2 regions of the Streptomyces sp. NPDC016677 genome follow, and region 1 is predicted to be linked to the other one. Evidence: riboswitches for the same ligand, from Rfam matches in the RefSeq annotation. Region 1 holds a riboswitch; the other holds the start of a gene.
The links. Region 1 has a riboswitch for thiamine pyrophosphate ahead of thiO (glycine oxidase ThiO). Riboswitches for the same ligand answer to the same signal wherever they lie in the genome.

Region 1 (15,292 bases):
GCAACCCGATCGGCATCAAGCTCGGTCCGTCGACCACGGCCGAGGAGGCGCTCCAGTACATCGAGCGCCTCGACCCCGAGCGCGAGCCCGGCCGGCTGACCTTCATCGTCCGGATGGGCGCGGACAAGATCCGCGACAAGCTCCCGGAGCTGGTGGAGAAGGTCACCGCGTCCGGTACCACGGTCGCCTGGGTGACCGACCCGATGCACGGCAACACCTTCGAGGCCGCCTCCGGCCACAAGACGCGCCGCTTCGACGACGTGCTCGACGAGGTCAAGGGCTTCTTCGAGGTCCACAAGGAGCTGGGCACCCACCCCGGCGGCATCCACGTGGAGCTGACCGGCGACGACGTCACCGAGTGCGTGGGCGGCGGCGACGAGATCTTCGTCGACGATCTGCACCAGCGCTACGAGACGGCCTGCGACCCGCGGCTCAACCGCAGCCAGTCGCTGGACCTGGCGTTCCTGGTGGCGGAGATGTACCGGGACCAGTAGGGCAGCCGCTTCGCGGAAGCAGCGGAAGCAAATGGGGCGCGGGTCACATACGATCCGCGCCCCCGCCGCTGTCGCGGTACCTGAGAGATGGGTAAGGTTAGGTTTGCCTCACCGGCACGGCCGGTAGGGCGCGACCATGACCCCGCCCGGGAGGTGAACCGCGTGTTCGTCTGCTCTTGCTTCGGTGTGACCGAGGAACAGGTGAAGTCCCACGCGGACGCCGGCGCCTGCACGCCCCGGCAGATCGCCTCCGCCTGCAAGGCCGGCACCGACTGCGGCGGCTGCGTCCGGCGCATCCAGGCGCTGCTCGGCCGCGGCGCCTGCCCCCGCCGGCAGCTGATCGACCAGGGTGCGCCGACCCCGCTGACGGCGGAGCTTCCGGAAGCCGCCTGAGCCACCTCGGTGGGGCTCGGACGGCGGAGCCTGTTCAGTGGGTCGAGAAACCGCCGGTGCCCGGTCCTGACGCGTCCGGCTGGGACTGCTCGATCACCGTCGACAGGTACAGCGACTCGCCCAGCTTCTCGATCAGTTCGAGCTGGGTGTCCAGGTAGTCGATGTGGTGCTCCTCGTCGGCGAGGATCGCCTCGAAGACGTTCGCGGACGTGATGTCGTTCTTGCTCCGCATCACCGCGATGCCCCGGCGCAGCCGGTCGATGGCCTCGACCTCGATCTCCCGGTCCGCCTGGAACATCTCGGTGACCGTCTGCCCGACCCGGACGTGGAAGAGCCGCTGGTAGTTCGGCAGACCGTCCAGGAGCAGGATGCGGTCGGTGAGGACCTCCGCGTGGCGCATCTCGTCGAAGGACTCGTGACGCGTGTACTCGGCGAGCTTCGTCCAGCCCTTGTGATCCTGCAGTTTCGAATGCAGGAAGTACTGGTTGATCGCGGTCAGCTCGGCGGTCAGCTGCTCGTTGAGGAATTCGATGACCTCGGGGTCGCCCTGCATCGCAGAGACTCCTTCCACACGAAAACTGGCAGGTTGCGCCGCATGATTGCATTGGTTCCCAAGATCGTCCAGTAAGTCTGCACTTAGTAAGTAAGTCCTGGCTTAGTAAATTTTGCGGCTTATTGCCGGAATTCAAGACTGACTTTAAATGGGCCCGTTCTTGGACAACGGCCCCGGTCTGTCAGGATGGAGCCATGGGTCAGCCGGTGGGACACGAGTCGGGGGAAGGTGCTTCGAGAGGGGCGGCACAGCCCGACCTCCCGCCGGGGCAGCGGCTCCAGCGCGGCTGGCCGGTCACGCACTACGGGCCGGTCCCCAAGTTCCGGCCCGAGCGCTGGGAGTTCCGGGTCTTCGGCGCCACCGCCGACGGCGAGAAGCACTGCTGGAACCACGAGGAGTTCACCGCCCTGCCGTACACCACGGTCGTGGGCGACCTGCACTGCGTGACCAAGTTCAGCATGCTCGGCGCCGAGTGGGGCGGCATCCCCGCCCGTACGCTCCTCGGCCTCGCCCCGCCCGCGCCTTCCGTCACCCATGTGATGGTGTGGGCGGAGTACGGCTTCAGCTCCAACCTGCGCCTGTCCGACTTCGCGGCGGAGCGCACCCTCTTCGCCACCCACAAGGACGGCGAACTGCTCACCGCCGAGCACGGCTTCCCGCTCCGGCTGGTCGTGCCGCACCTGTACGCCTGGAAGGGCCCGAAATGGGTCCGCGGCATCGAGTACATGACCGCCGACCGCCGCGGCTTCTGGGAGGAGCGCGGCTACCACAACATCGGCGACCCGTGGCGCGAGCAGCGCTACTCCTACCAGGAGGAGCCGGGGGAGGGGCCCGAGCTGTAGGCGCCCCGGCCGCGGGGCCTCAGCCGTCCCGGAGCTTCTTCAGGCGCTCCACGTCCGCCGCGTGCCCCTCCTTGCCGCCGGGCGTCTCGATGACCAGCGGTACGCCCGCGGTCGCGGGGTGCGCCATCAGCTCGCGGAACGGGTCCTCGCCGATGTGACCGGCGCCGATGTTGGCGTGCCGGTCCTTGTGGGCGCCGGCCACGTCCTTGGAGTCGTTGGCGTGGATCAGCTTCAGCCGGCCCTCGCCGACGGTGTCCACCAGCAGGTCCAGGGTCTGCCGCGTGCCGTCCGGGCCGGCCAGGTCGTGCCCGGCGGCGAAGATGTGGCAGGTGTCCAGGCACACGCCCAGCCTGGGGTGGGCGTCCAGCGCCTCGAAGTAGGGCCCGAAGTCCCAGGTCCGGGCGCACAGTGAGGCGCCCTGCCCGGCGGTCGACTCCAGCAGCAGGTACGGGTCGTCGTCGTGGGTCAGCTCGTCCAGGAGCGGCAGCAGGCGCTCCCGTACCTGCGCCAGCGCCACCGCCCGCTCCCGGCCGCCGGTCGCGCTGCCGGTGTGCACCACCACGCCGAGGGCGCCGATCTCCCGGCCCCGGCGCAGCGAGTGCCGCAGCGACTCGACCGACTTCTCCACGGTCGCCTCGGTGTGCGAACCGAAGTTGATCAGGTACGGGGCATGTACGTAGGCGGGGATCGACTCCGCCGCGCAGGCCGCGCGGAACGCCTCGTCCTGCTTCGGGTTGCCGACGGGGGTGGCCCAGCCGCGCGGGTTGGCGACGAAGACCTGGACGGCCTCGGCCTTCAGGTCGCGGGCGTAGGGCAGGCCCACGGAGTGCAGGCCGCCGGCGACGGGGACGTGGGCGCCGACGGGGTTGCGGCGGGCGGGCGGGGGCGAAGGTGGTGTGCTCATGTCCTGGTCCAGGATGCCAGGCCGGCCGCGGGGCGGTCGCCGGCGCGTCTTCAGCGGACGGGCGGTGCGACCGTCAGCGGATCGTCAGGGTGATCTTGGAACCCTTCGGCGCCGTGTCACCGCCCTCGACGGACTGGCTCTTGACGGTGTCGCCGAACAGGCCGAGCAGTCCGCGGTCCTCCTCGACCTCGAAACCTGCCTCCTCCAGCTCCTGCCGCGCGTCGTCGACGCTGTCACCGACCACGTCCGGGACCTCGATCCGCTCCGGGCCCTCGGAGACCGTCAGCGTCACCGTGTCGCCCTCGGCGACCCGCTCGCCGTCGGCGGGCGACTGCCGCGCGACCTGGCCCGCGTCGTAGTCGTCGGAGTTCACCCTCTCCGCGGCGACCTCCACCTTCAGGCCGGCGTCCTCCAGTTCGGCGCGCGCGTCCTCCAGGTCGTCGCCGGTGACGTCCGGGACGTCCACCGCCCGGCCCTTGCTGACGGTGAGGGCGACGGCCGATCCGGCGCGCACCGTGGTGCCCGCCCCGGGGTCGGTGGAGATCACGAAGCCCTCGGGGACGTCGTCGCTGAAGGCGCGGGTGACCATGCCGGGCTCCAGCCCGTCCTCCTTCAGCACGGACTCGGCCCGGTCCAGGCGGTAGCCCTCCACATCGGCCAGCTCGACCGTCTTCGGCCCGTCGGAGACGGTGAACGACACGGAGTCGTTGTTCCGGATACGGGTGCCGGCCGTCGGGTCGGTGCTGATGACAGCGCCGCGCTCCACCGTGTCGCTGTACGCGTGCTTGATGTCGCCGACGTCCAGGCCGGACTTCTCCAGCCGGGCCTTGGCCTGCGCCTCGGTCTTCTCCAGCAGCGGCGGGACCTCGGTGAACTGTCCCGAGTTGATGTACCAGACGCCCGCGCCGACGCCGAGCGCCAGCAGGACGGCGACGACGATCGCCAGCGGGCCGCGCCGCAGACCGGGGCCGCGCCGCGGCGGGGGCGGCGGGTCCAGTCTGCTGGTGCGGTCGTAGCCGTCCGCGGCAGGCGCCTCCTCCTCGTTCACCGGCAGCGGACGGATCATGGTCAGCGCGCGCGGGATCACGCTCGTACGGTCGTCCGCGTTGTCGTGCGCGCCGGACAGCGCCTGCGGCGGTACGGCGTCCAGCTGGCCGGCGGTGAGCGCCGCGCGCGCCTCGCGGGCCCGCGCGAGCAGCGCCACCGCGTCGTGCGGGCGGATCTCGGGGTTGCGCGCGGTCGCCGCGGCGACCAGGTCGTCCAGCTCGTACGCCAAGTCCGGCACGGCGGCGGACGGCGGCGGCACGTCCTCGTTGAGGTGCTGGTAGAGCACCTGGGCGGGGGAGTCCCCGTGGTGCGGCTTGGCGCCGGTCAGCATCTCGTACAGGACCACACCGCACGCGTAGACGTCGACGCGCGGGTCGGCGGTGCCGTGCTCGATCTGCTCGGGCGCCAGGTAGGAGACGGTGCCCAGGACGGCGCCGGTGGTGCTGGTGACCGTGTTGACGGCGCGGACCAGGCCGAAGTCGGCGACCTTGACCCGGCCGTCGTCCCCGATCAGCACGTTCTCCGGCTTCATGTCGCGGTGCACGAACCCCGCGCGGTGCGCTGCGCCTAGCGCGGCCAGGATCGGCTCCAGGATGTCCAGGGCGGCCCGGGGCCGCAGCGCCCCGCGCTCGCGCAGCACGTCCCGCAGGGTGCAGCCGGAGACGTACTCCATCGCCAGGTAGACGTAGCCCCCGTCGGTGCCCTGGTCGAAGACCTGGACGACGTTGGGGTGGGCGAGCCGGGCGACCGACTTGGCCTCGCGGATGAACCGCTCGACGAACGTGCCATCGGCCGCCAGCGTCGGGTGCATCACCTTCAGCGCGAGCACACGGTCCAGGCGGGTGTCCACGGCCCGGTAGACCGTGGCCATCCCGCCGACCGCGATCCGCGCGTCTACGCGGTACCGGCCGTCGAGCCGCTGCCCGACCAGAGGGTCCTGAAGGGTCGTGTCCACGCAGGTGAGTGTACGAGCCGTCGCCGACAGACGGCTGTGTACGACCGCCGCCCGGGCGCTCCCGCGACCGACCTGTGACGCACCCCACGCGGCGGCCGGCCGGTCGCCGGCCGCCTCCCGGCTCAGAACGCGGGCCGCTCCGGGTCCAGGGCTGCCATGCCGGACGTCGGGGAGGAGGCCTCGGCGAAGTGCCGGCGCGGGATGCGTCCCGCCCGCCGGGCCAGCCGGCCGGCCTCCACCGCGTGCCGCATCGCCTCCGCCATGAGGACCGGCTCCTGCGCCCGGGTCACCGCCGAGGCGAGCATCACACCCGCGCAGCCCAGCTCCATCGCCAGCGCCGCGTCCGACGCCGTACCGGCCCCGGCGTCCAGGATCACCGGCACGCGCGCCTGCTCGACGATCAGCTGGAAGTTGTGCGGGTTGCGGATGCCGAGCCCGGAACCGATCGGCGAGCCCAGCGGCATGACCGCCGCGCAGCCGACGTCCTCCAGCTTGCGCGCCAGCACCGGGTCGTCGTTGGTGTACGGCAGCACCGTGAAGCCGTCGTCGACCAGGGTCTCGGCCGCGTCCAGCAGCTCGACCGGGTCCGGCAGCAGGGTGCGCTCGTCGGCGATGACCTCCAGCTTGACCAGGTCGGTGCCGAGGGCCTCGCGCGCCAGGCGGGCGGTCAGCACGGCCTCCCCGGCGGTGAAGCAGCCCGCCGTGTTGGGCAGCACTCGGATGCCGAGCTTCTCCAGCACCGACAGCACGGACCCGTGCACGGACGGGTCCACGCGCCGCATGGCGACCGTCGTCAGCTCGGTCCCGGACGCCACCAGGGAGCGCTCCAGCACGTCGAGGCTGGGCGCCCCGCCGGTGCCCATGATCAGGCGGGACGTGAAGGACGTACCGCCGAGGACGAAGGGATCGTCGGCCATGGTGCTCAGCCTCCTTGCACGGCGGTGAGGACTTCGACGCGGTCGCCGTCGGACAGCGCGGTGTCCGACCACCGCGCGCGCGGGACGACGGTTTCGTTGAGGGCGGCGGCCACCCCGGACGGCGCCTCGGTGAGGGTCCGTACGAGGGTGTCGAGCGCCGTTCCGGGGGACACCTGGCGTGGCTCCCCGTTGACCGAGATGCTGATGCTCATGCGGGCTGCTCCGTGGGTGCGGGGGCGGTCGCGGAGGCGGGTGCCTGGACGGGTGCCTGGACGGGGGCCTGGGTGGCTGCCCGGGTGGGTGCCTTGGAGGGTGCCTGGAAGGGCGCCTGGAAGGGTGCCTGGGTGGTGCCGAACCGGCCGGGGGTGAAGGGGCGGGCCTCCTCGGGCAGCTCGCCGGTGGTCAGGACGTGCGCCATGACGTCGCCGGTGACCGGTGTGAGCAGCACGCCGTTGCGGAAGTGTCCGGTGGCCAGCAGCAGGCCGTCCAGGGCGGTCGGGCCGAGCAGCGGCGCGTTGTCCGGGGAGCCGGGGCGCAGTCCGGCGAGGGTCTCCGTCAGGGGCAGTTCGGTGATGCCCGGGACCAGCTCGTGGGCGTCGCGCAGCAGCTCGTAGACGCCGCCGGCGGTGACGGTCGTGTCCCAGCCCAGCTCCTCGCTGGTGGCGCCGACGACGAGTTCGCCGCTCTCGCGGGGCACCAGGTAGAGCGGGTTGCCGCGGACCACCGCGCGGAGGGTGCGGTGGAGCAGGGGCGGCCGTCCCGGCGGCATCGTGAGCCGCAGCACCTGGCCCTTCACGGGCCGCACCGGCGGCAGCACGTCCTCCGGTACGCCCGCCAGACGGCCGCTGAGGCTGCCCGCGGCCAGGACGACCTGCCCGGCCGCCAGGGCGGTGCCGTCGGCCGTCACGAGGCCCGTGACGCGGTCCTGGACGACGGTCAGCCGCTCGGCCGTGGTCCGGTGGAAGCGCACGCCCGCCCGTGCGCAGGCGGTCAGCAGCGCCGCGGCCAGCCGCCGGGGGTCGATCTGGTGGTCGCCGTCCACCCGCAGCCCCCCGCGCACGCCCGGCGCGAGCATCGGCTCCAGGCGCCGGCAGTCGCGCCCCGACAGCCACTCGGACTCCAGCCCCGACTGCCGCTGGAAGGCGTGCAGCTCCCGCAGGTGCGCCCGGTCGTCGGAGTCCAGCGCGACGGCCAGGGTGCCGCAGCGGCGGTAGCCGAGGTCGTGCCCGGTGGCCTCGGACAGCTCGGCGGCGAAGGCGGGGTAGCGGCGGACCGAGGCGAGGTTCAGGGCGAGCAGGGTCTGCTCGCCGTAGTGCAGCTCGGTGACGGCGGCCAGCATCCCGGCCGCCACCCGGGCGGCCCCGCCGCCCGGCGCCGGGTCCACCACCGCCGTGACCAGCCCGCGCTGCGCGGCCCGCCACGCGGTGACCAGGCCGATGATCCCGCCCCCCACGATCAGGACGTCGGGTGCGTCGGACGCCTCGGACACGGGTGATGTGGGTGACGCGGGTGACATGGGTGACATAGGCGTCCAGCCCCTCCCTTCGCCGGCATGACCCGGATCAGGTTCGTACGGTCGGAGGCCGCCAGCCTCCCTCTCAGCCCGGTGCGTCCGGGCTCCCGCGAGTGCCTTACGTTGGCCACCCTAACGGTTCGATGTCCGCCTCTGTAAGGGAGTGTCCGCCGGTGGCACGTTCGCTCGACGGTCTCGTGTTCGCCCCGGTCGCCGACCAGGCACCCGGCCAGGTCGGCACCCGTACCCGCTTCGCCTACCACGAGCGGGACGGCGCCGTCTGGGCCGAGTACGCCGGCGGCGATGTGGTCCGCGGGCACCTGGTGGGGACGCGCGAGGGGGACCGGCTCGACTTCCGGTACGTGCAGCTCAGGACGGACGGCTCCACGGCCGGCGGGCACTGCGTGTCGCACGTCGTCGGCCTGCCGGACGGGCGGGTGCGGCTGGAGGAGAGCTGGGAGTGGGAGTCGGCGGAGGGCAGCGGCACCAGCGTGGTGGAACAGGTCCGGTGACGGGGCGGGCAGGTGCGGCAGGTGCGGCAGGTGCGCGGCAGGTGTGCAGCAGGTCACTGAACGTGCCCCCTGACCGACAGTGAGTCAGGTGTCTAAGGTGATCGGGTGAGCGAGCAGACGCAGGAGCGAGGCGGCTCCGCGCGGCGCGTGGTCGTCGTGGGCGCGGGCATGGCCGGCGTGCAGACGGCGGTCGCCCTGCGCGAACAGGGCTTCACCGGCACCGTCACACTGATCGGCGCCGAACCGCACCAGCCGTACGACCGGCCCCCGCTGTCCAAGGCCGTCCTGCTGGGCACCGCCGAGGGCTCCGCCTTCGACGTCGACTTCGAGGCGCTCGGCATCGAGCTGCGGCTCGGGCGGGAGGCGCTCGGCGTCCGCCCCGGCGAGCACCTGCTGGACACCTCCGCGGGGCCGGTGCCGTACGACTCCCTGGTCCTCGCGACCGGCGCCGAGCCGCTGCGGCTGCCCGGCGCCGAGGGCGTGGCCGGCGTCCATCTGCTGCGCACCCTGGACGACGCCGAGCGGCTGCGCCCGGTGCTCGCCCGGCAGCACGACATCGTGGTCGTCGGCGCGGGCTGGATCGGCGCGGAGTTCGCCACCGCCGCGCGGGAGGCCGGGTGCGCGGTGACCGTCGTGGAGGCCGCCGGCCGGCCGCTCGCCGGGGCGCTGCCCGCCGAGGTCGCCGCCCCGATGGCCGGCTGGTACGCCGACGCGGGCGCGGTCCTGCGCACCCACGCGCGCGTGGAGCGCGTCGAACCGGGCGCCGTGGTCCTCGACGACGGCACGCGCGTGCCCGCCGGCGCGGTCGTCGTCGGCATCGGCGCCCGGCCCGCCACCGCCTGGCTGGCCGGTTCCGGGATCGTCCTCGGCCCCCACGGCGAGGTCCTGGCCGACGACCGCCTGCGCACCTCCGCCCCCGACGTCCACGCCGTGGGCGACTGCGCCTCCTTCCCCTCCGGCCGGTACGGGGAGCGGCTGCTCGTGCACCACTGGGACAACGCCCTCCAGGGGCCGCGCACGGTGGCCGCCGACATCATCGGTGCCGCCACCGGGGAGCCGCCGCCGGTGTACGACCCGGTGCCGTACTTCTGGTCCGAGCAGTTCGGCCGCTTCGTCCAGTACGCCGGGCACCACCCGGCCGGCGACACCCTGGTCTGGCGCGGCGACCCGGCCGGGCCCGCCTGGACCGTCTGCTGGCTGCGCGCGGACCGCCTCGTCGCGCTGCTGGCGGTGGGCCGGCCCCGGGACCTGGCCCAGGGCCGCCGGCTGATCGAGTCGGGCGCGGCGCTGGACGCGCGGCTCCTCGCGGACCCGGCCAGGCCGCTGAAGTCGGCGGTGGCGTGACGGGGGAGCGGGGTCCCGGAGCCAGGGATCACGGGGTGCGCTCCCGGCGCGTCCGCGCTGGTCGGAGGGGTCCGGCTTCCGCGTGTCAGTGGCAGATGGCAGGCTTGAGGGGTGACCGAGATTGACGCAAAGATCGATGCTCTCGTCCCTGCCTGGCTCACCCTTCCCGACATCGCCGAGATGCTCGACGTCGAGGTGACCCGGGTGCGGCAGCTGGTCAAGGACGGCCAGCTCATCGCCGTACGCCGCGGTGAGAACCGCGCGCTGCACGTCCCCGCGGCCTTCATCGACGGCGACAAGGTCGTCAAGGGCCTGTCCGGGACGCTGACGCTGCTGCGGGACGACGGCTTCACGGACGAGGAGATGCTGGAGTGGCTCTTCACGCCGGACGACAGCCTGCCCGGTACGCCGGCGCAGGCCCTCAGTGAGAACCGCGGCACGGAGGTGAAGCGCCGCGCCCAGGCGCTGGCGGTCTGACCTGCCCGCCGGCCCCCTCCGGCGTGCGGGCCGCGCCCCGCACGCCGTCGGGCGGGGCCGGCCCCGCTTGCCCGGCCCCGCCCGAACGGGGCCGCTCTCCATCCATCACCCACACGGGGGACGCACCACCCATGCCCGGAACCGCCGCCACCGCCGCCCGCGCCCGCCTCGCCGACGCCCGCCTCTACCTCTGCACGGACGCCCGCAAGCGCCAGGGCGACCTGCCGGAGTTCCTGGACGCGGTGCTGGCCGGCGGCGTCGACATCGTGCAGCTGCGGGACAAGGGCATGGAGGCCGCGGAGGAACTGGAGCACCTCTCCGTGTTCGCCGAGGCCTGCGCCCGGCACGGCAAGCTCCTCGCGGTCAACGACCGGGCGGACGTCGCCCACGCCGCCCGCGCCGACGTACTCCACCTCGGCCAGGGCGACCTCCCGGTGCCCGCCGCCCGCGCGATCCTCGGAGACGACGTCCTCGTCGGCCGCTCCACCCACGCCGAGTCAGAGGCCGCCGCCGCTGCCGCGCAGGGCGGCGTGGACTACTTCTGCACCGGCCCCTGCTGGCCCACCCCCACCAAGCCCGGCCGCCACGCCCCCGGCCTGGACCTGGTCCGGTACGCCGCCTCCCTCCGCACCGACCGCCCCTGGTTCGCCATCGGCGGCATCGATCTGGGCAACCTGGACCAGGTCCTCGACGCGGGCGCCCGCCGGGCCGTCGTGGTCCGCGCGCTCACCGAGGCCGACGACCCGGGCGCGGCGGCGGCCGAGTTCGCCAAGCGGCTCAGGAGCGCCGCCGATGTCCAAGGGATGGACAAGTAGCCGACAATACGGACAATTCTTCGACTCCGGTTGGGTGACCGGGGACCCCTGGTTAACCTGCCGGTATGGCCCTCGGAACGGCATCGACCAGGACTGATCACGCGCGCACCGTTCGCGACATGCTCGCGACCGGAAAGACGACGTACTCGTTCGAGTTCTGGGCGCCCAAGACGGAGAAGGGCGAGCGCAACCTCTGGAACGCGCTCCGCAGGGTCGAGGCGGTGGCCCCCAGCTTCGTCTCCGTGACCTACGGCGCGGGCGGCTCCACCCGGGCCGGCACCGTGCGGGCGACCGAGCGGATCGCCTCCGACACCACGCTCACCCCGGTCGCGCACCTCACCGCCGTCAACCACTCCGTCGCCGAACTGCGCAACATCATCGGGCAGTACGCCGACGCCGGCATCCGTAACATCCTCGCCGTGCGCGGCGACCCGCCCGGCGACCCGATGGGCGACTGGGTGCCGCACCCCCAGGGCCTGACCTACGCCGCCGAACTCGTCGAACTCATCAAGGAGTCGGGCGACTTCTGCGTGGGCGTGGCCGCCTTCCCGGAGATGCACCCGCGCTCCGCCGACTGGGACGAGGACGTGACGCGCTTCGTCGACAAGTGCCGGGCCGGCGCCGACTACGCGATCACGCAGATGTTCTTCCACCCCGAGTCCTATCTGAGACTGCGTGACAAGGTCGTCGCGGCGGGCTGCGAGACCCCCGTCATCCCCGAGGTCATGCCGGTGACCAGCGTGAAGATGCTGGAGAGGCTGCCGCAGCTCAGCAACGCCTCGTTCCCCGATGATCTGAAAGAACGGATCCTCACAGCAAAGGACGATCCGACCGCTGTACGCTCCATTGGCATCGAGTTCGCCACGGAGTTCTGCGCGCGGCTACTGGCCGAAGGTGTGCCCGGGTTGCACTTCATCACGCTCAACAACTCCACGGCGACGCTGGAAATCTACGAGAACCTGGGCCTGCACCGCTCACCGCGGGCCTAGACCGGCCGCACGTACATACGACACACTGCGTAGCGGTCACTGGGAGAGGGGCGTACATGGGCTGGGCGGTCCTCTACATCGCGTTCGGCATCGTCGCGTTGTGGCTGCTCGGTGAGGTGCTGCTGCAGTACAAGGCGCGCCTGCGCTGGCGGCTGCTGGCCTTCGCCGGGTTCCTCGGTGTGGTGCTCGGCGTGCTGATCCCGTCGGTCGTCGTCATCGCGCTCGGCGCGATCGCCTTCGCGACCGGCCAGACCTACGTCACCCTGTCGTTCCGCCGCGGCTTCGCGGAGGGGTGGGCTGTCCAGGCCCCGGCGGGCCTCGTCGGCAGCAAGCGCCGCCGCCCCGAACCGGACCGGCCCGAACCGGAGTTGCGGGTCCCGGGCCCGGAGGCGGCCGAGCCGGGCCCCGGCGGCGAGCACCCGCCCGCCGGCCCCGACGGCGCCTCCTCCCTCCAGGACACCGCCGCGTACGGCTACGGGCGCGACGACCAGGACGACGTTTTCGCCTCCGGGCGCCCCACCGACACCCCGGCCGAGGGAACCCCCGTCTACCAGCCGCTGCCGATGCCCGACGACACCGGCACCTACGGCACCTACGACACGGCGGGCTACGGCGGCCAGGACCAGCAGCAAGCCCCTGCCGCGCAGACCGCGGACGGCTCCTACTCCTACGACTACTCCGGCTACGGCCAGCAGCAGTCCTACGGCTACGACGCCACCGGCCAGGAGCAGTACGCCGCCTATTCCGACCCGTACATCGGCACCCACACCTACGGCGGCACCGGGTACGACACCGGCTACGACACCGGGCAGCAGCAGGGGTACGCCCCGCAGGGTTACGGGCAGCAGGAGCAGTACGGCACCGGCGGCTACGGCGGCGAGACCCCGGCCGGCGGGGTGTGGGTCCCGCAGCAGCGCAGCACCGACGACGCGTACGGCGGCGACCTCCCGCCGGAGCAGCCCTATCCCTACCAGGGGGACGGGCAGCACGGGTCACACGGGCAGCCGCAGGGCGGCCAGGGGTACGACGAACAGCAGTACCGGTACTGACCGGCCCCCCCCGGCACCTCCCCGGCGGCCCGGACGGCGCGGCCCGCCTCACTGCGAGCCGCGGAACTCTGGTCCCTCCACGATCAGCCCCGCGACCAGCGCGCCCGACATCCCCGAGTGCGGCAGCCCGCCGCCCGGATGCGACCAGCCGCCCACGGTGAACAGGCCGCCCACGCGCGTGGTGTTCGACGGGTGCAGCAGACGTCCGCCGGCCGCGGCCAGGGCCGGCGCCGGAACCGCTCCGCCCTCGGCGCCGGTCGCCTCCGCGACGTCCGCCGGGGTGTGCGTCTCGTGCCAGAGCAGGCGGTCGCGCAGACCGGGGACCGCGCGCTCGGCGACGGCCATCAACCGCTCCGCCCGGCCGCCGTGATCCGCCCCGTCCGCCGCCGGTACCACCGCCGTGAGGACGGCCGCCTCGTGCTCCGCGTCCGGTGTCAGTGCCGGGTCGTCCGGCCGCAGCACCGTCACCGTCGGCCGCGCGGTCATGCCGGGGGCGTCGCCGAACAGGGCGGCCAACTCGGCGTCCCGGTCCGGCGCGTGCACCACCGTGCGGTGCGCGACGCCCTCGGGCCGGCCGCCGCGCAGCGCCAGCAGCACCGTCAGCCGGCTCGCCCCGCCCCGCCGCGCCGGGACCTCGCCGGCCTCGCGTATCCCCGCGCCCCCGGTGAGACGGTCCAGCACGCCGGGTGCGACACCGGCGACCACGAAGTCGGCCTCCGCCACCGTGCCGTCCGCCAGCTCCACGCCCGCCGCCCGGCCGTCCTTCTCGGTGACCGCCGCGACCTCGGTGTCGAAACGGAACTCCACCCTGCGGGCCAGGCACCGCTCGTACACCGCCCGCGCCAGCTCGCGCAGACCGCCGCGGACGTACCAGACGCCGAAGGCGTGCTCCATGTACGGCAGCACCGCGGCGCTCGCCGGAGCCGTACGGGGATCAAGGCCGTGGGCCAGGGCGTGGCTCTCCAGGAGCGCGGTCAGCCGGGGGTCGCGCAGCTCCCACGCGCCGACCTCGGCGAGCGTGCCGGCCCGGCGGGTGCGCAGCAGCCGCTTGTGCGGGACGGCCGGGTAGGGCTCGCGCTCGCCCAGCACCCGCCAGTCGGGCCACAGCGGCTCTTCCAGCAGCGGCCGGCGCGTCCGGTCCCAGGCCTCGCGGGCCCGCACCAGGAAGTCGCCCCAGCGCTGACCGGCGCCCGCACCGAGACCCTCGTCCAGCGCGCCGACGACGCCCGCGCGTGAGGCGTTGGGCAGCGCCACCTCGGTGCCGTCCGCGAAGACGTGCCGGGACGACGGATCGACCTGCACCGTCTCGACGCACTGCTCCAGCGGCTCCTTGCCGGTCTTGACGAACAGGTCCCGCCAGACCGCGGGCAGCGGCAGCAGACCGGGACCGGTGTCGAAGGAGAAACCGTCCCGCTCGAACCGGCGCACCGCCCCGCCGTACGTCCCGGTGCGCTCGTACACCGTCACCCGGTGGCCCGCGACGGCCAGCCGGGCCGACGCCGCCAGCGCGCCCATCCCGGCGCCGATCACCGCAATCCGTGCCATGCCAGGGACTTTATCCGCCACCGCTGACAACGCCGTCGGGAGGGCCCTGACCTGCGGTCTTCCGCAAAGCGCCGGGCCGGGGGAGTACCGGAGCGGACGCGGTGCGCACCAGACGGGGACGGGATGGCGTGGGCAGGGGCGCGCAGGGCTGAGTATCCGTACCTAGGCGGACAGTTGAGTACCCGCACGGATGGGGGCCGACCTGCGAAAACGAGAGAGTGGGGGCACGGAGAGGGGCACGGCCGCGGCACCGGCGACACGGGGCGCCGGAGCGGTGGCCGGGCCCACGATCCGCTCCTTCCGCCGGCCGAGACCGGCGGGAGCGAGGCACGGGGGAACCCGGAGGACGGCCGTACGGGGGAACGTGAGGCGGTCCGACGGGGGAACGTACGGGGGAAGTACGGGGGAGCAACAGGGAGCGCCGGTCCGGCGGTGGCCCGCGGGGGACGCGGCCACAACGGACCGGCGCTCTCCCGTGTGCCCGTCCGCCCGCCCCGGGCCGGTCACCGCGACGTGCCCGCACCACTCGTCGCCAGCTCATGCGCCAGCTCATGCGCCAACGCCTGCGCGAACTCCTGATCGAGGCAAAAGTCCAGGTCGGAACGGATTGTCAGTGCCATACCCCACGATGGGTACTCACGGCACCCGTGCCGTCACACAGACGACAGGAGGTTCGTCATGGCCAACTCCTCCGCGGCCGCCGCCCGCCGGCGCCGCGCCACCGGCCCTGCCCCCTCACTGACCGGCCCGGCGAGCGACGTGCACCCCGTGCTGCGCCGGGCCACGGCCCCGCCCGCCGCCCTCGACCTCCTCGCCCAGGCCCACGCCGGACTGGACGAGGCCGCCGTCCTCGAAACCCCCAACGAACGGTACGCGCGGGCCCACCTCGCCGCCCTGCGCACCGCGGCCGCCGTGCTCGCGGCCCGGGGCCGCCCGGAACCCA
Region 2 (15,292 bases), on a different contig from region 1:
CCGCCGTCGAGCAGCCACGGCGGCAGCAGGGACAGCGGATTCAGGTAGGTGTCGCCGGCGCGCAGGCCCCAGTGCAGGCAGCCGGCCGGACAGTGGGCGCCCGGCGCCTCCACCGTGCCGACCGGGTCGCCGGCCGCCACCACGTCACCCTTCTCCACCGAGGCCCGTACCGGCTCGTACGTCGTACGCAGCGGCGGCTCACCGGTGCCCGCCAGCTCGACCGAGACCACGCCCCGGCCCGCCACCCGGCCGGCGAACGTCACCCGGCCCGCCGCCACCGCCCGTACCGCCGCCCCGGGCGCGGCCGCCAGGTCCACCCCGCGGTGGCCCGGCCCGTACGGCGTCGCCGGAGGTGACCAGCCCCGCAGGACGGCGGGCCGCCCGCCGGTCGGCCAGTTCCGCGCGACGGCCGGGACCACCGGGTCGGACACCGCGCCCGGCACCGCGGACACCGGCGCGGCGCCCTTCGCCGGGAGCCCCGCGAGGAACAGGGCCGGCACCGCCAGTGACCACACCCACGCACGCATCCATCGCCTCACTCGCATGCGGGAACCGTCCCCCGAAGGGTCCGTCCCCCGCCCGGAGCTGTGGACTACTCGCCGGTTGTGGACAGCGGCGTCACCCGGTGCCTCCCGGGTCCCGTACACTTCTGGTGGCGACCCGGGTGACCGGGTCGACTTCGCACGCCCCGGCACGAGACAGCACCAGCCCTCGTGTCAGCGCCCCTCGGTCCTCTGTGGCACGGCGCGTATCGGGCGTCAGGCGCGGGAGCCGTCCGGCATCCGCGGCACAACCGAGAAAATCAAGGAGATACGGCCATGGCCGTCGTCACGATGCGGGAGCTGCTGGAAAGCGGCGTCCACTTCGGTCACCAGACCCGTCGCTGGAACCCGAAGATGAAGCGCTTCATCTTCACCGAGCGCAACGGCATCTACATCATCGACCTGCTCCAGTCGCTGTCGTACATCGACCGCGCCTACGAGTTCGTCAAGGAGACCGTCGCCCACGGCGGCACGGTCATGTTCGTCGGCACGAAGAAGCAGGCGCAGGAGGCCATCGCCGAGCAGGCCACCCGCGTCGGCATGCCCTACGTCAACCAGCGCTGGCTGGGCGGCATGCTCACCAACTTCTCGACCGTCTACAAGCGTCTGCAGCGCCTCAAGGAGCTTGAGCAGATCGACTTCGAGGACGTCGCCGCGTCCGGTCTGACCAAGAAGGAGCTTCTCGTGCTCTCGCGCGAGAAGGCCAAGCTGGAGAAGACCCTCGGCGGTATCCGCGAGATGTCCAAGGTCCCCAGCGCCGTCTGGATCGTGGACACCAAGAAGGAGCACATCGCGGTCGGTGAGGCCCGGAAGCTCAACATCCCGGTCGTCGCCATCCTCGACACCAACTGCGACCCCGACGAGGTCGACTACAAGATCCCCGGCAACGACGACGCGATCCGCTCCGTCACGCTGCTCACCCGTGTGATCGCCGACGCGGTCGCCGAGGGCCTCATCGCCCGCTCCGGTGTCGCCACCGAGGGCAAGGGCGAGAAGGCCGCGGGCGAGCCGCTGGCCGAGTGGGAGCGCGACCTGCTCGAGGGCGAGAAGAAGGCGGACGAGGCTCCGGCCGAGGCCGAGAAGCCCGCCGAGGCCGCCGAGGCCCCCGCCGCCGAGGAGGCCCCGGCCGCCGAGGCTCCGGCCGCCGAGGCCCCCGCCGCGGACGCCGAGCAGGCCTGACCCCTCACACCCTTCGGGTTCTGGACGGCGGGGGCCCACGAAGCCCCCGCCGTTTCGGCCCGTAGATCTTCAGACTTCGAGAGAGATTCCTGAATCATGGCGAACTACACCGCCGCCGACGTCAAGAAGCTCCGTGAGCTCACGGGCGCCGGCATGATGGACTGCAAGAAGGCGCTGGACGAGGCCGAGGGCAGCGTCGAGAAGGCCGTCGAGGCGCTCCGTATCAAGGGCCAGAAGGGCGTCGCCAAGCGCGAGGGCCGCTCCGCCGAGAACGGCGCCGTGGTCTCGATCATCGCCGACGACAACTCCTCCGGCGTCCTCGTCGAGCTGAAGTGCGAGACGGACTTCGTCGCCAAGGGCGACAAGTTCCAGGCCGTCGCCACCGCGATCGCCGAGCACGTCGCCAAGACCTCCCCGGCCGACCTGGAGGCCCTGCTCGCCTCCGAGATCGAGGCCGGCAAGACCGTGCAGGCGTACGTCGACGAGGCCAACGCCAACCTCGGCGAGAAGATCGTCCTGGACCGCTTCGCGCAGTTCACCGACGGCTACGTCACCGCCTACATGCACCGCACCATGCCCGACCTGCCCCCGCAGATCGGTGTCCTGGTCGAGCTGGACAAGCCGAACGCCGAGATCGCCAAGGGCGTCGCCCAGCACATCGCCGCGTTCGCGCCGAAGTACCTCTCCAAGGAGGACGTGCCGGCCGAGGTCGTCGAGTCCGAGCGTCGCATCGCCGAGGAGACCACCCGCGCCGAGGGCAAGCCCGAGGCCGCCCTGCCGAAGATCGTCGAGGGTCGCCTCAACGGCTTCTTCAAGGACGCCACGCTGCTCGGCCAGCCGTACGCGCTGGACAACAAGAAGTCGGTCCAGAAGGTCCTGGACGAGGCCGGTGTCACCCTGAAGCGCTTCTCGCGCATCAAGGTCGGCATCTGAGTCCGCACCGCGACGGACGCCCGGCCCCGGTAGGGTCGGCAGCAGTCGTCCGCGCACCCGCGCGTCGCGGACGACAGCAGATCTGACGAGGAGGCCATTGCCGCGCAGGGATGAACCCACCCCCCGGCAATGGCCTCCTTCGTATGTGTGACCCACGTAAAGAGGCGAGATCTCCATGACCACCACCAAGGCCGAGAAGAGCGACGACGGCAAAGTGAGCGGCCGGTTTCTGCTGAAGCTGTCCGGGGAGGCCTTCTCCGGCGGCGGGGGCCTGGGCGTCGACCCCGACGTGGTGCACGCCATCGCGCGCGAGATCGCCGCCGTCGTCCGGGACGGCGCGCAGATCGCGATCGTCATCGGCGGCGGGAACTTCTTCCGCGGCGCCGAACTCCAGGTGCGCGGCATGGATCGCGCCCGCTCCGACTACATGGGCATGCTCGGCACCGTGATGAACTGCCTCGCCCTCCAGGACTTCCTGGAGAAGGAGGGCGTCGACTGCCGCGTGCAGACCGCCATCACCATGGGGCAGGTCGCCGAGCCCTACATCCCGCTGCGCGCCGTGCGCCACCTGGAGAAGGGCCGCGTGGTCATCTTCGGCGCCGGTATGGGCATGCCGTACTTCTCCACCGACACCACGGCCGCCCAGCGCGCCCTGGAGATCGACGCCGAGGCGCTGCTCATGGGCAAGAACGGGGTGGACGGGGTGTACGACTCCGACCCGAAGACCAACCCGGACGCGGTGAAGTTCGACGCCCTCGGCTACGGCGAGGTCATCACCCGGGACCTGAAGGTCGCCGACGCCACGGCGGTCACGCTCTGCCGTGACAACAAGCTCCCGATCGTGGTCTTCGAACTCCTGAAGGAGGGCAATATCGCCCGCGCCGTCAAGGGTGAGAAGATCGGCACGCTCGTGGGGGACCAGGACAGCCGTACCTGACCCCCTGGCCGGGGGATGGACAATGTCCTGCCGGTCGGGAACCGTGCAGGAAGAAGACGCGACGCAGCCGGCCGCCGCCCCACGCGGGGAACAGCGGCCGGGCCTACTCAAGACACGCAGGAGCAAGTGGTGATCGAAGAGAGCCTCCTCGAAGCCGAGGAGAAGATGGAGAAGGCCGTCGTGGTCGCCAAGGAGGACTTCGCCGCGATCCGCACCGGCCGTGCGCACCCGGCGATGTTCAACAAGATCGTGGCCGACTACTACGGCGCGCCGACGCCGATCAATCAGCTGGCCTCGTTCTCCGTGCCCGAGCCGCGGATGGCCGTGGTCACGCCGTTCGACAAGACCGCCCTGCGCAACATCGAGCAGGCGATCCGTGACTCCGACCTCGGCGTCAACCCGAGCAACGACGGCAACATCATCCGCGTGGTGTTCCCGGAGCTGACCGAGGAGCGCCGCCGCGAGTACATCAAGGTCGCCCGGGGCAAGGGCGAGGACGCCAAGGTCTCCATCCGCTCCGTGCGCCGCAAGGCCAAGGACGCCATCGACAAGCTGGTCAAGGACGGCGAGGTCGGCGAGGACGAGGGCCGCCGCGCGGAGAAGGAACTCGACGACACCACCGCGAAGTACGTCGCCCAGGTGGACGAGCTCCTCAAGCACAAGGAAGCGGAGCTGCTCGAGGTCTGATGAACGACTCTTCCTGGGGGGCGCCGCCACAAGCCGGGTACTGGGGGCCGTCCGAGCGGGGACCTGTCCAGGGGGCTGCCCCGGCGGGTCCCGCCTACGATGCGCAGTACGCGCAGCAGACTCGCCCCATGCCCATCGTGCCCGACGTACCCGACTTCGGCGGAGACCAGGATGACGACCGGGGGGCCGCTCGGCCGGGCGGGCCCCCGATCCGACAGGAACCCCAGCCCATGCAGGACGCCGCACCGCAGCCGGCGCCCCCACCGCAGAAGAAGAGCGCGGGGCGCGACCTGGGCGCGGCGATAGGGGTGGCCCTCGGGCTCGGTGTGGTGATCGTCGCGTCGCTGTTCTTCGTCAAGGCCGTGTTCGTGGGCGTGATCGTCGTCGCCGTCGTGGTCGGGCTGTGGGAGCTGACCAAGCGGCTGGACGAGCGCAAGGGCATCCACGCGCCGCTCGTCCCGCTGGCGGCCGGCGGCGCGGCGATGGTGATCGCCGGCTATGTGTGGGGCGCCGACGGCGCGTGGGTCGCCATGGCGCTGACGGCGCTCGCCGTCCTCGTATGGCGGATGGCGCGGCCACCGCAGGACTATCTGCGGGACGTCACGGCGGGCGTCTTCGCGGCGTTCTACGTGCCGTTCCTGGCCACGTTCGTCGCCATGATGCTGACGGCGGACGACGGTCCGTGGCGGGTGCTCACCTTCCTGATACTGACGGTCGTCAGCGACACGGGCGCCTACGCGGTCGGCTGGCGCTTCGGTAAGCGGAAGCTCGCGCCGCGCATCAGCCCCGGCAAGACCCGCGAGGGCCTGGCCGGAGCGGTGGCCTTCGCGATGGCCGCGGGCGCGCTGTGCGTGCAGTTCCTGATCGACGACGGTGCCTGGTGGCAGGGCCTGCTGCTGGGCCTGGCCGTCGCGGTCAGCGCCACGCTGGGCGACCTCGGCGAGTCGATGATCAAGCGCGACCTCGGCATCAAGGACATGGGCACCCTGCTGCCGGGCCACGGCGGCATCATGGACCGCCTGGACTCGCTGCTGCCCACGGCGCCGGTGGCCTGGCTGCTGTTGGTGATCTTCGTCGGAAGCGGCTGACCACCGCCGCCGCCGCGCTCGGGCTCCGTACCTCCTGGAGGACGGGGCCCGTCGCCGTTGCCCTACCCTGCGGTGTGTGGACGATCTCCTGGGACACGGACCGGCGGACGGCCGGGCGTACGAGGACGCCTACCGCACCTGGCGGTCGTCGCTGACGACGCTGCTGGCGGATGCCGCACTGCTGGCGCAGTGGCAGGAGCGCCGGTACCGGTTCGCCCACCGCGTGGGGTCCCTGCTGACCGAGGAGTACGGGGACAGCCCCGCCACCGCCGGCGCGGTGCTCTACGGGGTCTTCGCCTCCGGCGCGGGGCTCTGCTATGTGGGGCAGACACAGGAGGCCGGGCGTCGGCTGCGTGACCTTCCCGTGGGTGAGAGTCATCACCTCGCCAACACGGTGCCGCCCGAGGTGTGGGAGAGGGTCGTGGTGATCCGCTGGCCGCTGCTGCTCCCCGCGGCTCCGGCGGCCGAGCGGTCGGAGGTCGAGAAGATGGGCTCCGAAGTCTGCGGGCTGGCGCTGGAGCATGCTCTGCAAGTGGCGACGGCCCCGCCGCTGAACAGCCGCAGGCGGCGGACCTCCGGCGACTGGCAGCCGCGCAATCTCGCGCAGAGCCGTTCCCGCGGTGCGGTCCATGCGCCGCGCATACCGGACCTCGCGCGCCTCACCCTCGCCGCCTGGCGGGCGCTTGCCACGGTACGTGCGCCGGAAGGTTCGGCCGTGGTGGCCGACGGGGTCGGGCGGGTGGTGTTCCCGGCGGCGCTGCACGAGTTGCCCGGCGGTTCGGGGGCGCCACCGCGCGCCGCGGGGCACGCCAGTTGATCTGCGACACTGGTACAGCCATGCCTAAGCCCGGAGAACTCACTTTCGTCGCCCCGCGCGGAGCCAAGAAGCCGCCGCGGCACCTCGCCGACCTCACGCCCGCCGAGCGCAAGGAGGCGGTCGTCGCGGCCGGTGAGAAGGCGTTCCGGGCCAAGCAGCTGTCGCAGCACTACTTCGCGCGGTACGCGCACGACCCGGAGCAGTGGACCGACATCCCCGCCGGTGCCCGGGAGAAGCTGCGGGAGGCGTTGCTGCCCGAGCTGATGACCGTCGTACGGCATCTGTCGACGGACGAGGGGACCACCCGCAAGACGCTGTGGCGGCTGTTCGACGGGACGCTCGTCGAGTCGGTGCTCATGCGGTACCCGGACCGGGTGACCATGTGCATCAGCTCGCAGGCGGGGTGCGGGATGAACTGCCCGTTCTGCGCGACCGGGCAGGCGGGGCTGGACCGGAACCTGTCGACCGCCGAGATCGTGCACCAGATCGTGGACGGCATGCGGGCGCTGCGGGACGGAGAGGTGCCGGGCGGGCCCGCGCGGCTCAGCAACATCGTGTTCATGGGGATGGGCGAGCCGCTGGCCAACTACAACCGCGTGGTCGGGGCCATCCGGCGGCTCACCGACCCGGAGCCGGACGGGGTCGGGCTGTCGCAGCGCGGGATCACCGTGTCGACGGTCGGTCTCGTGCCGGCCATCCACCGGTTCGCCGACGAGGGCTTCAAGTGCCGGCTCGCGATCTCGCTGCACGCCCCCGACGACGAGCTGCGCGACACCCTCGTGCCGGTCAACACGCGGTGGAAGGTGCGTGAGGTGCTGGACGCCGGGTTCGAGTACGCCGCGCGGTCCGGGCGCCGGCTGTCGATCGAGTACGCGCTGATCCGGGACATCAACGACCAGGCGTGGCGGGGTGACCGGCTCGGGCGGCTGCTCAAGGGCAAGCCCGTGCACGTCAATCTCATCCCGCTCAACCCGACGCCGGGCTCGAAGTGGACCGCCTCGCGGCCCGAGGACGAGAAGGCGTTCGTGGAGGCGATCGCGGCCCACGGTGTGCCGGTGACCATCAGGGACACCCGAGGGCAGGAGATCGACGGGGCGTGCGGCCAGCTCGCCGCGAGCGAGCGGTAACCTGATCGACGTAGGACATCAGAAAAACACATCTTCATATTCCGACAGGGGAGCGCCACAGCGCTGAGAGTGCGGCACCGGCCGCAGACCCTCCGAACCTGGCCCAGGTCATTCTGGGTAGGGAGATCGGTCATCACTCGAGCTGTTGCGCCCTGCCCGGGACCCCCGACGAGGGGTTCCGGGCAGGGCCGCGTCTTCTCCTGGTCCACCCAGGAGGAATTCAGTGAGCATCACCAAAAGGGCCACCATCAAGAAGGCCACGGTCCTGGCCGTCGGGCTCGGTCTGGTCACGCTGTCCGCGTGCGGGTCGTCGTCCGGCGAGGGGGCGTCCGGCGACGCGAAGACCGTGACGCTGGTCAGCCATGACTCGTGGGCCGTGTCCAAGAGCGTCATCGCCGCCTTCGAGAAGCAGTCCGGGTACCGGGTGAAGGTCCTGGAGGACGGCGACGCCGGGCAGGCCGTCAACAAGGCGATCCTGACCAAGGACAACCCGCAGGGCGACGTCCTCTTCGGGGTCGACAACACGCTGCTCTCCCGCGCCCTCGACAACGGCCTGTTCCAGCCGTACGAGGCGAAGGGGCTGGACCGGATCGACGACGCCTACCGGCTCGACGGGGAGCAGCACCGGGTCACGCCCGTCGACTACGGCGACATCTGCGTCAACTACGACAAGGCGTACTTCAACGAGCACGGGATCGACCCGCCGGCCTCCTTCGCCGACCTGACCGAGCCCGCGTACAAGGATCTCCTCGTCACCGAGAACGCCGGGACCTCCTCGCCGGGGCTGGGCTTCCTGCTCGGGACGGCCGCCGCGTACGGGGACGACAACTGGCAGGGGTACTGGAAGAAGCTCAAGGCCAACGGCGTCAAGGTGGTCGACGGCTGGGAGCAGGCGTACAACGAGGAGTTCTCCGGGTCGGCCGGGGGCAGGAAGGCCGGCGGGGACCGGCCGCTCGTCGTCTCCTACGCCTCGTCGCCGCCGGTGGAGGTGGTCTACGCCGATCCGCGGCCGAAGACCGCGCCCACGGGGGTGGCGACCGGCACCTGCTTCCGGCAGACCGAGTTCGCGGGGCTGCTCGGCAACGCGAAGAACCCCGAGGGCGGCAAGGCGCTGATCGACTTCCTGATCAGCGAGAGGTTCCAGGAGGACATGCCGCTGAACATGTTCGTCAACCCGGTCGTCGACGGCGCCGAGCTGCCCGCCGTCTACACCGACAACATGCCGGACGTCGCCGATCCGCAGACCATGGCCCCGGCGAAGATCGCCGAGCACCGGGACGACTGGGTCAAGTCGTGGACCTCGCTCGTACTGAAGTAGCCGTGCGGCGGCGGTCGAACGGGGCGCGGCTCGCCCTGATGGCGGTGCCCGTCGCGTTCTTCGCCGTCTTCTTCGCCTGGCCCGTCGCCGCGATCGTCGGCCGGGGGCTGAAGGACGACGCCGGCTGGCACCTCGCCCGGATCGGCGAGGTGGTCGCCTCCTCCGACGTACGCCACGTGCTGTGGTTCACCACCTGGCAGGCGCTGGCCTCCACGGCGCTCACCCTGCTGATCGCGCTGCCGGGCGCGTACGTCTTCGCCCGGCTGGACTTCCCGGGCAAGCAGGTGCTGCGGGCGGTGGTGACGGTGCCGTTCGTGCTGCCGACGGTCGTGGTCGGTACGGCGTTCCTGGCCCTGGTCGGGCGCGGCGGGCTGCTCGACGACCTGTGGGGGGTGCGGCTGGACACCACCGTGTGGGCCATCCTGCTCGCGCACGTCTTCTTCAACTACGCCGTCGTGGTCCGCACCGTAGGCGGCCTGTGGGCGCAGCTCGACCCGCGGCAGGAGGAGGCCGCGCGGATGCTGGGCGCGTCGCCGTTCGGCGCCTGGCGCCGGGTCACCCTGCCGGCGCTGGCGCCCGCCGTGGCCGCCGCCGCGCTGATGGTGTTCCTGTTCACCTTCACCTCCTTCGGTGTCGTGCAGATCCTCGGCGGGCCCGCCTTCTCCACCCTGGAGGTGGAGATCTACCGGCAGACCTCGCAGCTCTTCGACCTCTCCACGGCCGCCGTGCTGACGCTGGTCCAGTTCGTCGCGGTCGCCGCCATCCTCGCCGTGCACGCCTGGACGGTGCGGCGGCGGGAGACCGCGCTGAAGCTGGTGGACGCCTCGGTCACCGCGCGCCGGCCGCGCGGCACCGGGCAGCGGGGGCTGCTGGCCGGGGTGCTGGCCACCGTCGTCGTACTGATCCTGCTGCCGCTGGCCGTGCTGGTGCAGCGGTCGGTGGACGGGGGTTTCGGCTATTACCGGGCCCTCACGCACGAGGACGGCGGCACCTTCCTCGTCCCGCCGATCGACGCCGTCGGCAACTCCCTCCAGTACGCCGTCGCCGCCACCGCCGTCGCCGTGCTCGTCGGCTCGCTGGCCGCCTTCGCGCTGGCCCGCCGGGACGCGGGCCGTCTCGTGCGCGGCTTCGACGCGCTGCTGATGCTGCCGCTCGGGGTGTCGGCGGTGACCGTCGGGTTCGGGTTCCTGATCGCGCTGGACGAGTCGCCGCTGGATCTGCGCTCGTCCTGGATGCTGGTGCCGCTCGCGCAGGCGCTGGTCGGGGTGCCCTTCGTCGTACGGACCATGCTGCCGGTGCTGCGGGCGGTGGACGGACGGCTGCGGGAGGCGGCGGCCGTGCTCGGGGCGTCGCCCTGGCGGGTCTGGCGGGAGGTGGACCTGCCGCTGGTGCGGCGGGCGCTGCTGGTCGCGGCCGGGTTCGCGTTCGCGGTGTCGCTGGGGGAGTTCGGGGCGACGGTGTTCATCGCGCGGCCCGACAACCCGACGCTGCCGGTGGCCGTGGCACGGCTGCTGGGACGGCCGGGGGACGTCAACTACGGGCAGGCGATGGCCCTTTCGACGATTCTGATGATCGTGTGCGCGGTGGCGCTGCTGGTCCTTGAGCGGCTGCGCACCGACCGGAGCGGGGAGTTCTGAGCATGCTGAGCCTTGAGGGTGCCACCGTCCGTCTCGGCGGGCGGGCCGTGCTGGACGCCGTCGGTCTGACGGTCGCCGAGCACGAGGTGGTGTGTGTGCTCGGGCCCAGCGGCAGCGGCAAGTCGACGCTGCTGCGGGCGGTGGCCGGGCTCCAGCCGCTGGACGCCGGGCGGGTACTGCTCGACGGGCGGGACCAGGCGGGCGTACCCGCGCACCGGCGCGAGGTCGGGCTGATGTTCCAGGACCACCAGCTCTTCCCGCAGCGGGACGTGGCCGGCAACGTCGCCTTCGGGCCCCGGATGCGGGGCGCGTCGCGTGACGAACAGCGGGGGCGGGTCGCGGAGTTGCTGGAGCTGGTCGGGCTGCCGGGGGCCGGACGCCGGTCCGTGGCCGCGCTGTCCGGCGGTGAGCAGCAGCGGGTGGCGCTCGCGCGGGCGCTGGCGGCCCGGCCCCGGCTGCTGATGCTGGACGAGCCGCTCGGCCAGCTCGACCGGTCGCTGCGGGAGCGGCTGGTGGTGGAATTGCGGGAGTTGTTCGGCCGACTGGGCACGACGGTGCTCGCGGTGACGCACGACCAGGGCGAGGCGTTCGCGCTGGCCGACCGGGTGGTGGTCATGCGCGACGGGCGGATCGCCCAGCAGGGCACGCCGCTCGACGTGTGGCAGCACCCGGCCGACGCGTTCGTCGCCCGGTTCCTCGGCTTCGACAACGTCGTCGAGGCGGCCGTCGCCGGTCGGGCCGCCGACACCCCGTGGGGCAAGGTGCCGGTGCCCGAGGGCAGCGCGCAGGGCACGCGTCCGGTACTGGTCCGGCCGGCCGGTGTGCGGCTGGTCGCCGCCGGTGAGGGGCTGCCCTGCACGGTCGCCGCCCGTACCTTCAAGGGCACCCATGTCGCCGTGCACCTCCAGCCCGCGCGGCCCGGGAGGCCCGAGGGCGTGCCCCGGCTGGAGGCGGCCTGTGCGCTGCGGGCCGCGCCGGAGATCGGGGAGCGGGTCGGGGTGGAGTTCGACGTGGCGGAAATCGTCGTACTCGGGTGATCACCCGCTCGTAGGGTGAGGGCATGACACTGCTCACACACGACCGTTACTGCGACGAGATCGCCCGTCAGGCGGGGAAGGTGGAGGAGCTGCTGACCGCCGGCGCCGACCTGGGCGCCACCGTGCCGACCTGTCCGGAGTGGACCCTGGAGGACCTGGTCCTGCACGTCGGCCGGGCCCTGTGGTGGACGGAGCACACCGTCCGTACCCGCGCGCGGGCGGAGGTCCCCATGGACCAGGTGTCCGGCGTCGAGGGGCCCGGGGTCCGGGGTGACGCCGCCGCGCTGGCGCAGTGGTTCGCGCGGTCCGCCGCCGCGGTGACCGGCGCGCTGCGGGCGGCCGGGCCGGACGCCTACGCCTGGTCGTGGATGGGGAGGCACGACGCCGCGTTCTGGGCCCGCCGGATGTGTCACGAGCTGATCGTGCACGGCGTGGACGGGGCGCTCGCGGCGGGCCGCGCGCCCGGGGCGCCGGCGTCCGAGGTGGCCGCCGACGCGCTCGACGAGTGGCTGGAGATCGTGGAGTTCGTGCAGCGGGCGCTGCCCGACGGGCCGGCGAAGGACCTGCGCGCCCCCGGCCGCACCATCCAGCTGCACGCCACCGACACCGACCCCGCGCTCGGCGCCGACTGGCTGATCGGCCTCACGCCCGACGGCGTCACCTGGCGCCGGGGCCACGAGGAGGCGACGGCCGCGGTGCGCGGGCCGCTGGCCTCCGTGCTGTACCTCTTCTACCGGCGGCTGCCGCTGGACGCGCCGGACCTCGAAGTGCTGGGCGACCGGGAACTGCTGGAGTTCTGGCTGGCGAAGGCGAGCTTCGGCTGACCGGGGCCGACTCGACAGCCGGCCCGGAGCCGGCATGACGGTGGCCCGCCCCCCCGGAGAACCTGGAAAAAAAGGGGGGACGGGCCACCACCCGTACTGCGGACTGATCCGTCGTCAGCTCTCGCTCTTCGCGCCACGGCGGCGCATGCCGAAGAACACCGCGCCACCGCCGACCACGACCAGAGCGGCCGCGACCCCGGCGATCACGCCGGTGTTGGAGTTGGCGCCGGTCTCGGCGAGGTTGGAGTCACCGGCCGCGGGCGAGGGAGCGTTGCTCGCGGTGTCCTCCGCCGGAACGGTGGACTCGCTCTCCGAGGCGGCCGGGGCCGACGGAGACGGGACCGGGGTCTCGGACTCCTCCTCGGCCGGGGTCGAGGAGGACTCGGACGGCGTCGGGGTCGGAGTCGGGGACTCCTCCTCCTCACCGCCGCCACAGGCGGTGGCCGGGGTGACGAGGTTCGGCTTGATGTCCTCGTCCACGTACGGCGCGGCCTTGACGTGGACGCGGTACTCCGTGCTCGGCTTCCAGTCCTCGGTGAAGGTGATGGTGGTGCCCTCGCGGGACCCCTTCACCTCCTGCTCGCCGACCTTTTCCTCGCCGCCGTCGCTCTGGCGGAAGACGGTGACGACGGCGTTGACGCCACCGGCGTCCACGTCGGTCACGGTGATGACGCCCTTGGTGCCGTCGCACGTGGCGTCGGCGCTGAACTCGCTGATGTTGCAGGCGAGTGCGTTGCCGGCGGCGCCGACGGCCAGGGCGACCGCGGCGGTCGCCACACCGAGGGCACGAACGCTACGGCGGGACGCCGCACTTCTGAGTATGGGCAGGGGCACGTTGGTCCTTTACCGGATGCTGGGTGCGGGGGGTTGCCCGGGACCGGTGGTCACACTTTCGCGACACCGCGGTCCCAGGAGACTCACAGGTCTATTGGCAGTACACCGGCAGTGTCAACGCGTAGAGACCAGAAGGGCATTGGCTTTGCCCTCTTATTAACCTCGAATAAGTTTCAGCGCCGCCGGGGCGTCCTCGATCCGGTCGACCAGGGTGATCCGGGACTCCATCGACCGCCCCCGGGCCAGCGCCCGCAGCAGCGGCCACGTCGGCAGCCGCTCGGTCCAGTGCGCCTCGTCCACCAGCACCATGGGCGTGGGCTCGCCGCGCGACTCGTAGTAGTTCGGCGTCGCGTTGTCGAAGATCTCCTGTACGGTTCCGGCGGCGCCCGGCAGGAAGACGACCCCCGCGTTGGAGCGGGCGAGCAGGCCGTCCTCGCGGGTGGCGTTGGCGAAGTACTTGGCGATGTGCGCGGCTAAGGCGTTCGGCGGCTCGTGGCCGTAGAACCAGGTCGGGATGCCGACCGAGGCGCCGCCGTCGGGCCAGCGCTCGCGCACCTCGAAGGCGGCCCGCGCCCACTCCTCGATCGACGGCGTGAACGAGGGGGCCTTGGCGAGCAGCAGCAGCGCCTCCTCCAGCATGGCGTCGGCGAAGGGGGCGGCGTAGGCGCCGAGGTTGGCCGCCTCCATCGCGCCGGGGCCGCCGCCGGTGGCCAGGGTGAAGCCGTCGCGGGCCAGTGCGCGGCCGAGGCGGGCCGCGCCGGCGTACGCCTCGGTGCCGCGCGCCATCGCGTGCCCGCCCATGACGCCCACCACCCGGGCGCCGGCGAGGAGTTCGTCGACCGCGTCGGAGACGGCGTCGTCGTGGACGGCGCGCAGCATGGAGGCGAAGATGTCGCCGTCCGCCTTGGTCCGCTGGAACCAGGCGTAGGCCAGCGCGTCCGGTGTCGTCCCGTAACCGTCGGACAGGCCGGCGTACAGGTCGTCCGGGGAGTAGACGGACGCGCGGTAGGGATCGAAGGGCAGTCCGGGCACGGGCGGGAACACCAGGGCCCCGGCGGCGCGGACGGCGGTGGCGGCCTTCTCGTCCATCGGGCAGCCGAGGAAGACGGCGCCGGCGGCCTCCACGGCCAGGAGTACGTCCGTACGGTCCGTCAGGTCGACGGCCTGGACGCGGTAGTGCGCGAGGCCCGCGCCGCGGGCAACGACCTCGTCGAACTCGACGAGGCTCTCTATCTCGCGGTCGTGGGCGGCATGGTACGGCTGGGCGGGTGTCAGGTCATCCACCCGCCCATGCTAGGCCTGTCGTTCGGATCAGGTCGCAGAGCATCGGCGGCGACTTCTCATGCCGGCGTGCGTGCCAGGCCCCGCGTCTGCGGGCCGGTGCGAACGACAGGCCTAGGGGCGGGCGGCTGTCAGCCCTCCACCGCGGCCGGGTCCATCCACACGACCTCCCAGGTGTGGCCGTCGAGGTCGTCGAAGGCGCGGCCGTACATGAAGCCGTGGTCCTGGGTCTCGCCGGTGACCGAGCCGCCGGCCGCGACCGCCTTCTCGACCAGCTCGTCGACCTTCTCGCGGCTCTCGGCGCTCAGCGCGAGCAGCACCTCGCTGCTCTTGCGGGAGTCGATGATGTCCTTCTTCGTGAACACGCCGTACTTCTCCGGGGTGTGCAGCATGACCACGATGGTGTCGCTGAGCGGGATCGAGGCGGTCGAGTCGTCGCTGAACTGGGCGTTGATCGTGTACCCCAGCTCGGTGAAGAACCTCTTGGAGGCGTCGAGGTCGTTGGTGGCCAGGTTCACGAAGATCATCTGCTGGTACATGCGGGCCTCTCCCGTCGGTGTCGTGCCGTTCGCAGGAGTAGACCGCGGACCGGGCGCGAACTCATCGCCGATCCGAAGATTTCTTCGATCTTTTTTGCGAGCGGTCCTTCTCGCGGGCGAGCGGTCCTTCTCACGAACGGGCCAGCGGCAGCGCCGCCAGCTCCGCGATCGCCAGCGTCAGCGGACCGAACACGGTCAGCAGGGCGACGGCGCGCAGCGCGGCGGCACCGCGCAGCACCGTGGCCGGCGCCCCGAGCCGCAGCAGTGCCGACGTGGCGTCGGCGCGGGTGTGCTTGGCCTCGACGGCGGTGGTCAGCAAGGTGGCCACCGCGCAGCCCGACACCAGGAGGGCGCCGAGGGCGCTGAGCGGGCCGAACGACGATCCGTCCGCGTCCCGCAGCACCGCCGCCGCGTAGGCCGCCGAGGCGACCGCGCAGAGCACGCCCAGGGGGCGGCCGAGACGGTGCGCCTCCTCCATGAGTCCCCGGCCGGCCAGCAGCCGCAGCGCACCC

Region 2: linked by a shared signal. The riboswitch ahead of ACZ3IG_RS22270 (thiamine ABC transporter substrate-binding protein) and the one ahead of thiO (glycine oxidase ThiO) in region 1 are both predicted to bind thiamine pyrophosphate.

The regions. Positions count from the first base shown of each region.
Region 1 is NZ_JBVHEO010000001.1:991,276-1,006,567, forward strand. Features, by position in the region: gene ACZ3IG_RS04360 (class II 3-deoxy-7-phosphoheptulonate synthase) at 1-494, shown strand, start outside; gene ACZ3IG_RS04365 ((2Fe-2S)-binding protein) at 657-887, shown strand; gene bfr (bacterioferritin) at 922-1,440, opposite strand; gene ACZ3IG_RS04375 (sulfite oxidase-like oxidoreductase) at 1,635-2,282, shown strand; gene ACZ3IG_RS04380 (deoxyribonuclease IV) at 2,302-3,186, opposite strand; gene pknB (Stk1 family PASTA domain-containing Ser/Thr kinase) at 3,260-5,188, opposite strand; gene ACZ3IG_RS04390 (thiazole synthase) at 5,311-6,105, opposite strand; gene thiS (sulfur carrier protein ThiS) at 6,111-6,311, opposite strand; gene thiO (glycine oxidase ThiO) at 6,314-7,621, opposite strand; TPP riboswitch at 7,628-7,739, opposite strand; gene ACZ3IG_RS04405 (avidin-fold protein) at 7,792-8,130, shown strand; gene ACZ3IG_RS04410 (NAD(P)/FAD-dependent oxidoreductase) at 8,236-9,474, shown strand; gene ACZ3IG_RS04415 (Rv2175c family DNA-binding protein) at 9,586-9,951, shown strand; gene thiE (thiamine phosphate synthase) at 10,083-10,766, shown strand; gene metF (methylenetetrahydrofolate reductase [NAD(P)H]) at 10,832-11,755, shown strand; gene ACZ3IG_RS04430 (SCO2102 family sporulation regulator) at 11,812-12,804, shown strand; gene ACZ3IG_RS04435 (phytoene desaturase family protein) at 12,853-14,349, opposite strand; gene ACZ3IG_RS04440 (SAV_6107 family HEPN domain-containing protein) at 15,028-15,292, shown strand, end outside.
Region 2 is NZ_JBVHEO010000008.1:117,165-132,456, reverse strand. Features, by position in the region: gene ACZ3IG_RS22310 (peptidoglycan DD-metalloendopeptidase family protein) at 1-527, opposite strand, end outside; gene rpsB (30S ribosomal protein S2) at 819-1,721, shown strand; gene tsf (translation elongation factor Ts) at 1,818-2,654, shown strand; gene pyrH (UMP kinase) at 2,830-3,591, shown strand; gene frr (ribosome recycling factor) at 3,721-4,278, shown strand; gene ACZ3IG_RS22285 (phosphatidate cytidylyltransferase) at 4,278-5,366, shown strand; gene ACZ3IG_RS22280 (hypothetical protein) at 5,443-6,183, shown strand; gene rlmN (dual-specificity RNA methyltransferase RlmN) at 6,204-7,310, shown strand; TPP riboswitch at 7,347-7,452, shown strand; gene ACZ3IG_RS22270 (thiamine ABC transporter substrate-binding protein) at 7,534-8,628, shown strand; gene ACZ3IG_RS22265 (ABC transporter permease) at 8,667-10,265, shown strand; gene ACZ3IG_RS22260 (ABC transporter ATP-binding protein) at 10,268-11,302, shown strand; gene ACZ3IG_RS22255 (maleylpyruvate isomerase N-terminal domain-containing protein) at 11,326-12,126, shown strand; gene ACZ3IG_RS22250 (LAETG motif-containing sortase-dependent surface protein) at 12,241-12,954, opposite strand; gene ACZ3IG_RS22245 (LOG family protein) at 13,117-14,244, opposite strand; gene ACZ3IG_RS22240 (VOC family protein) at 14,373-14,780, opposite strand; gene ACZ3IG_RS22235 (hypothetical protein) at 14,911-15,292, opposite strand, start outside.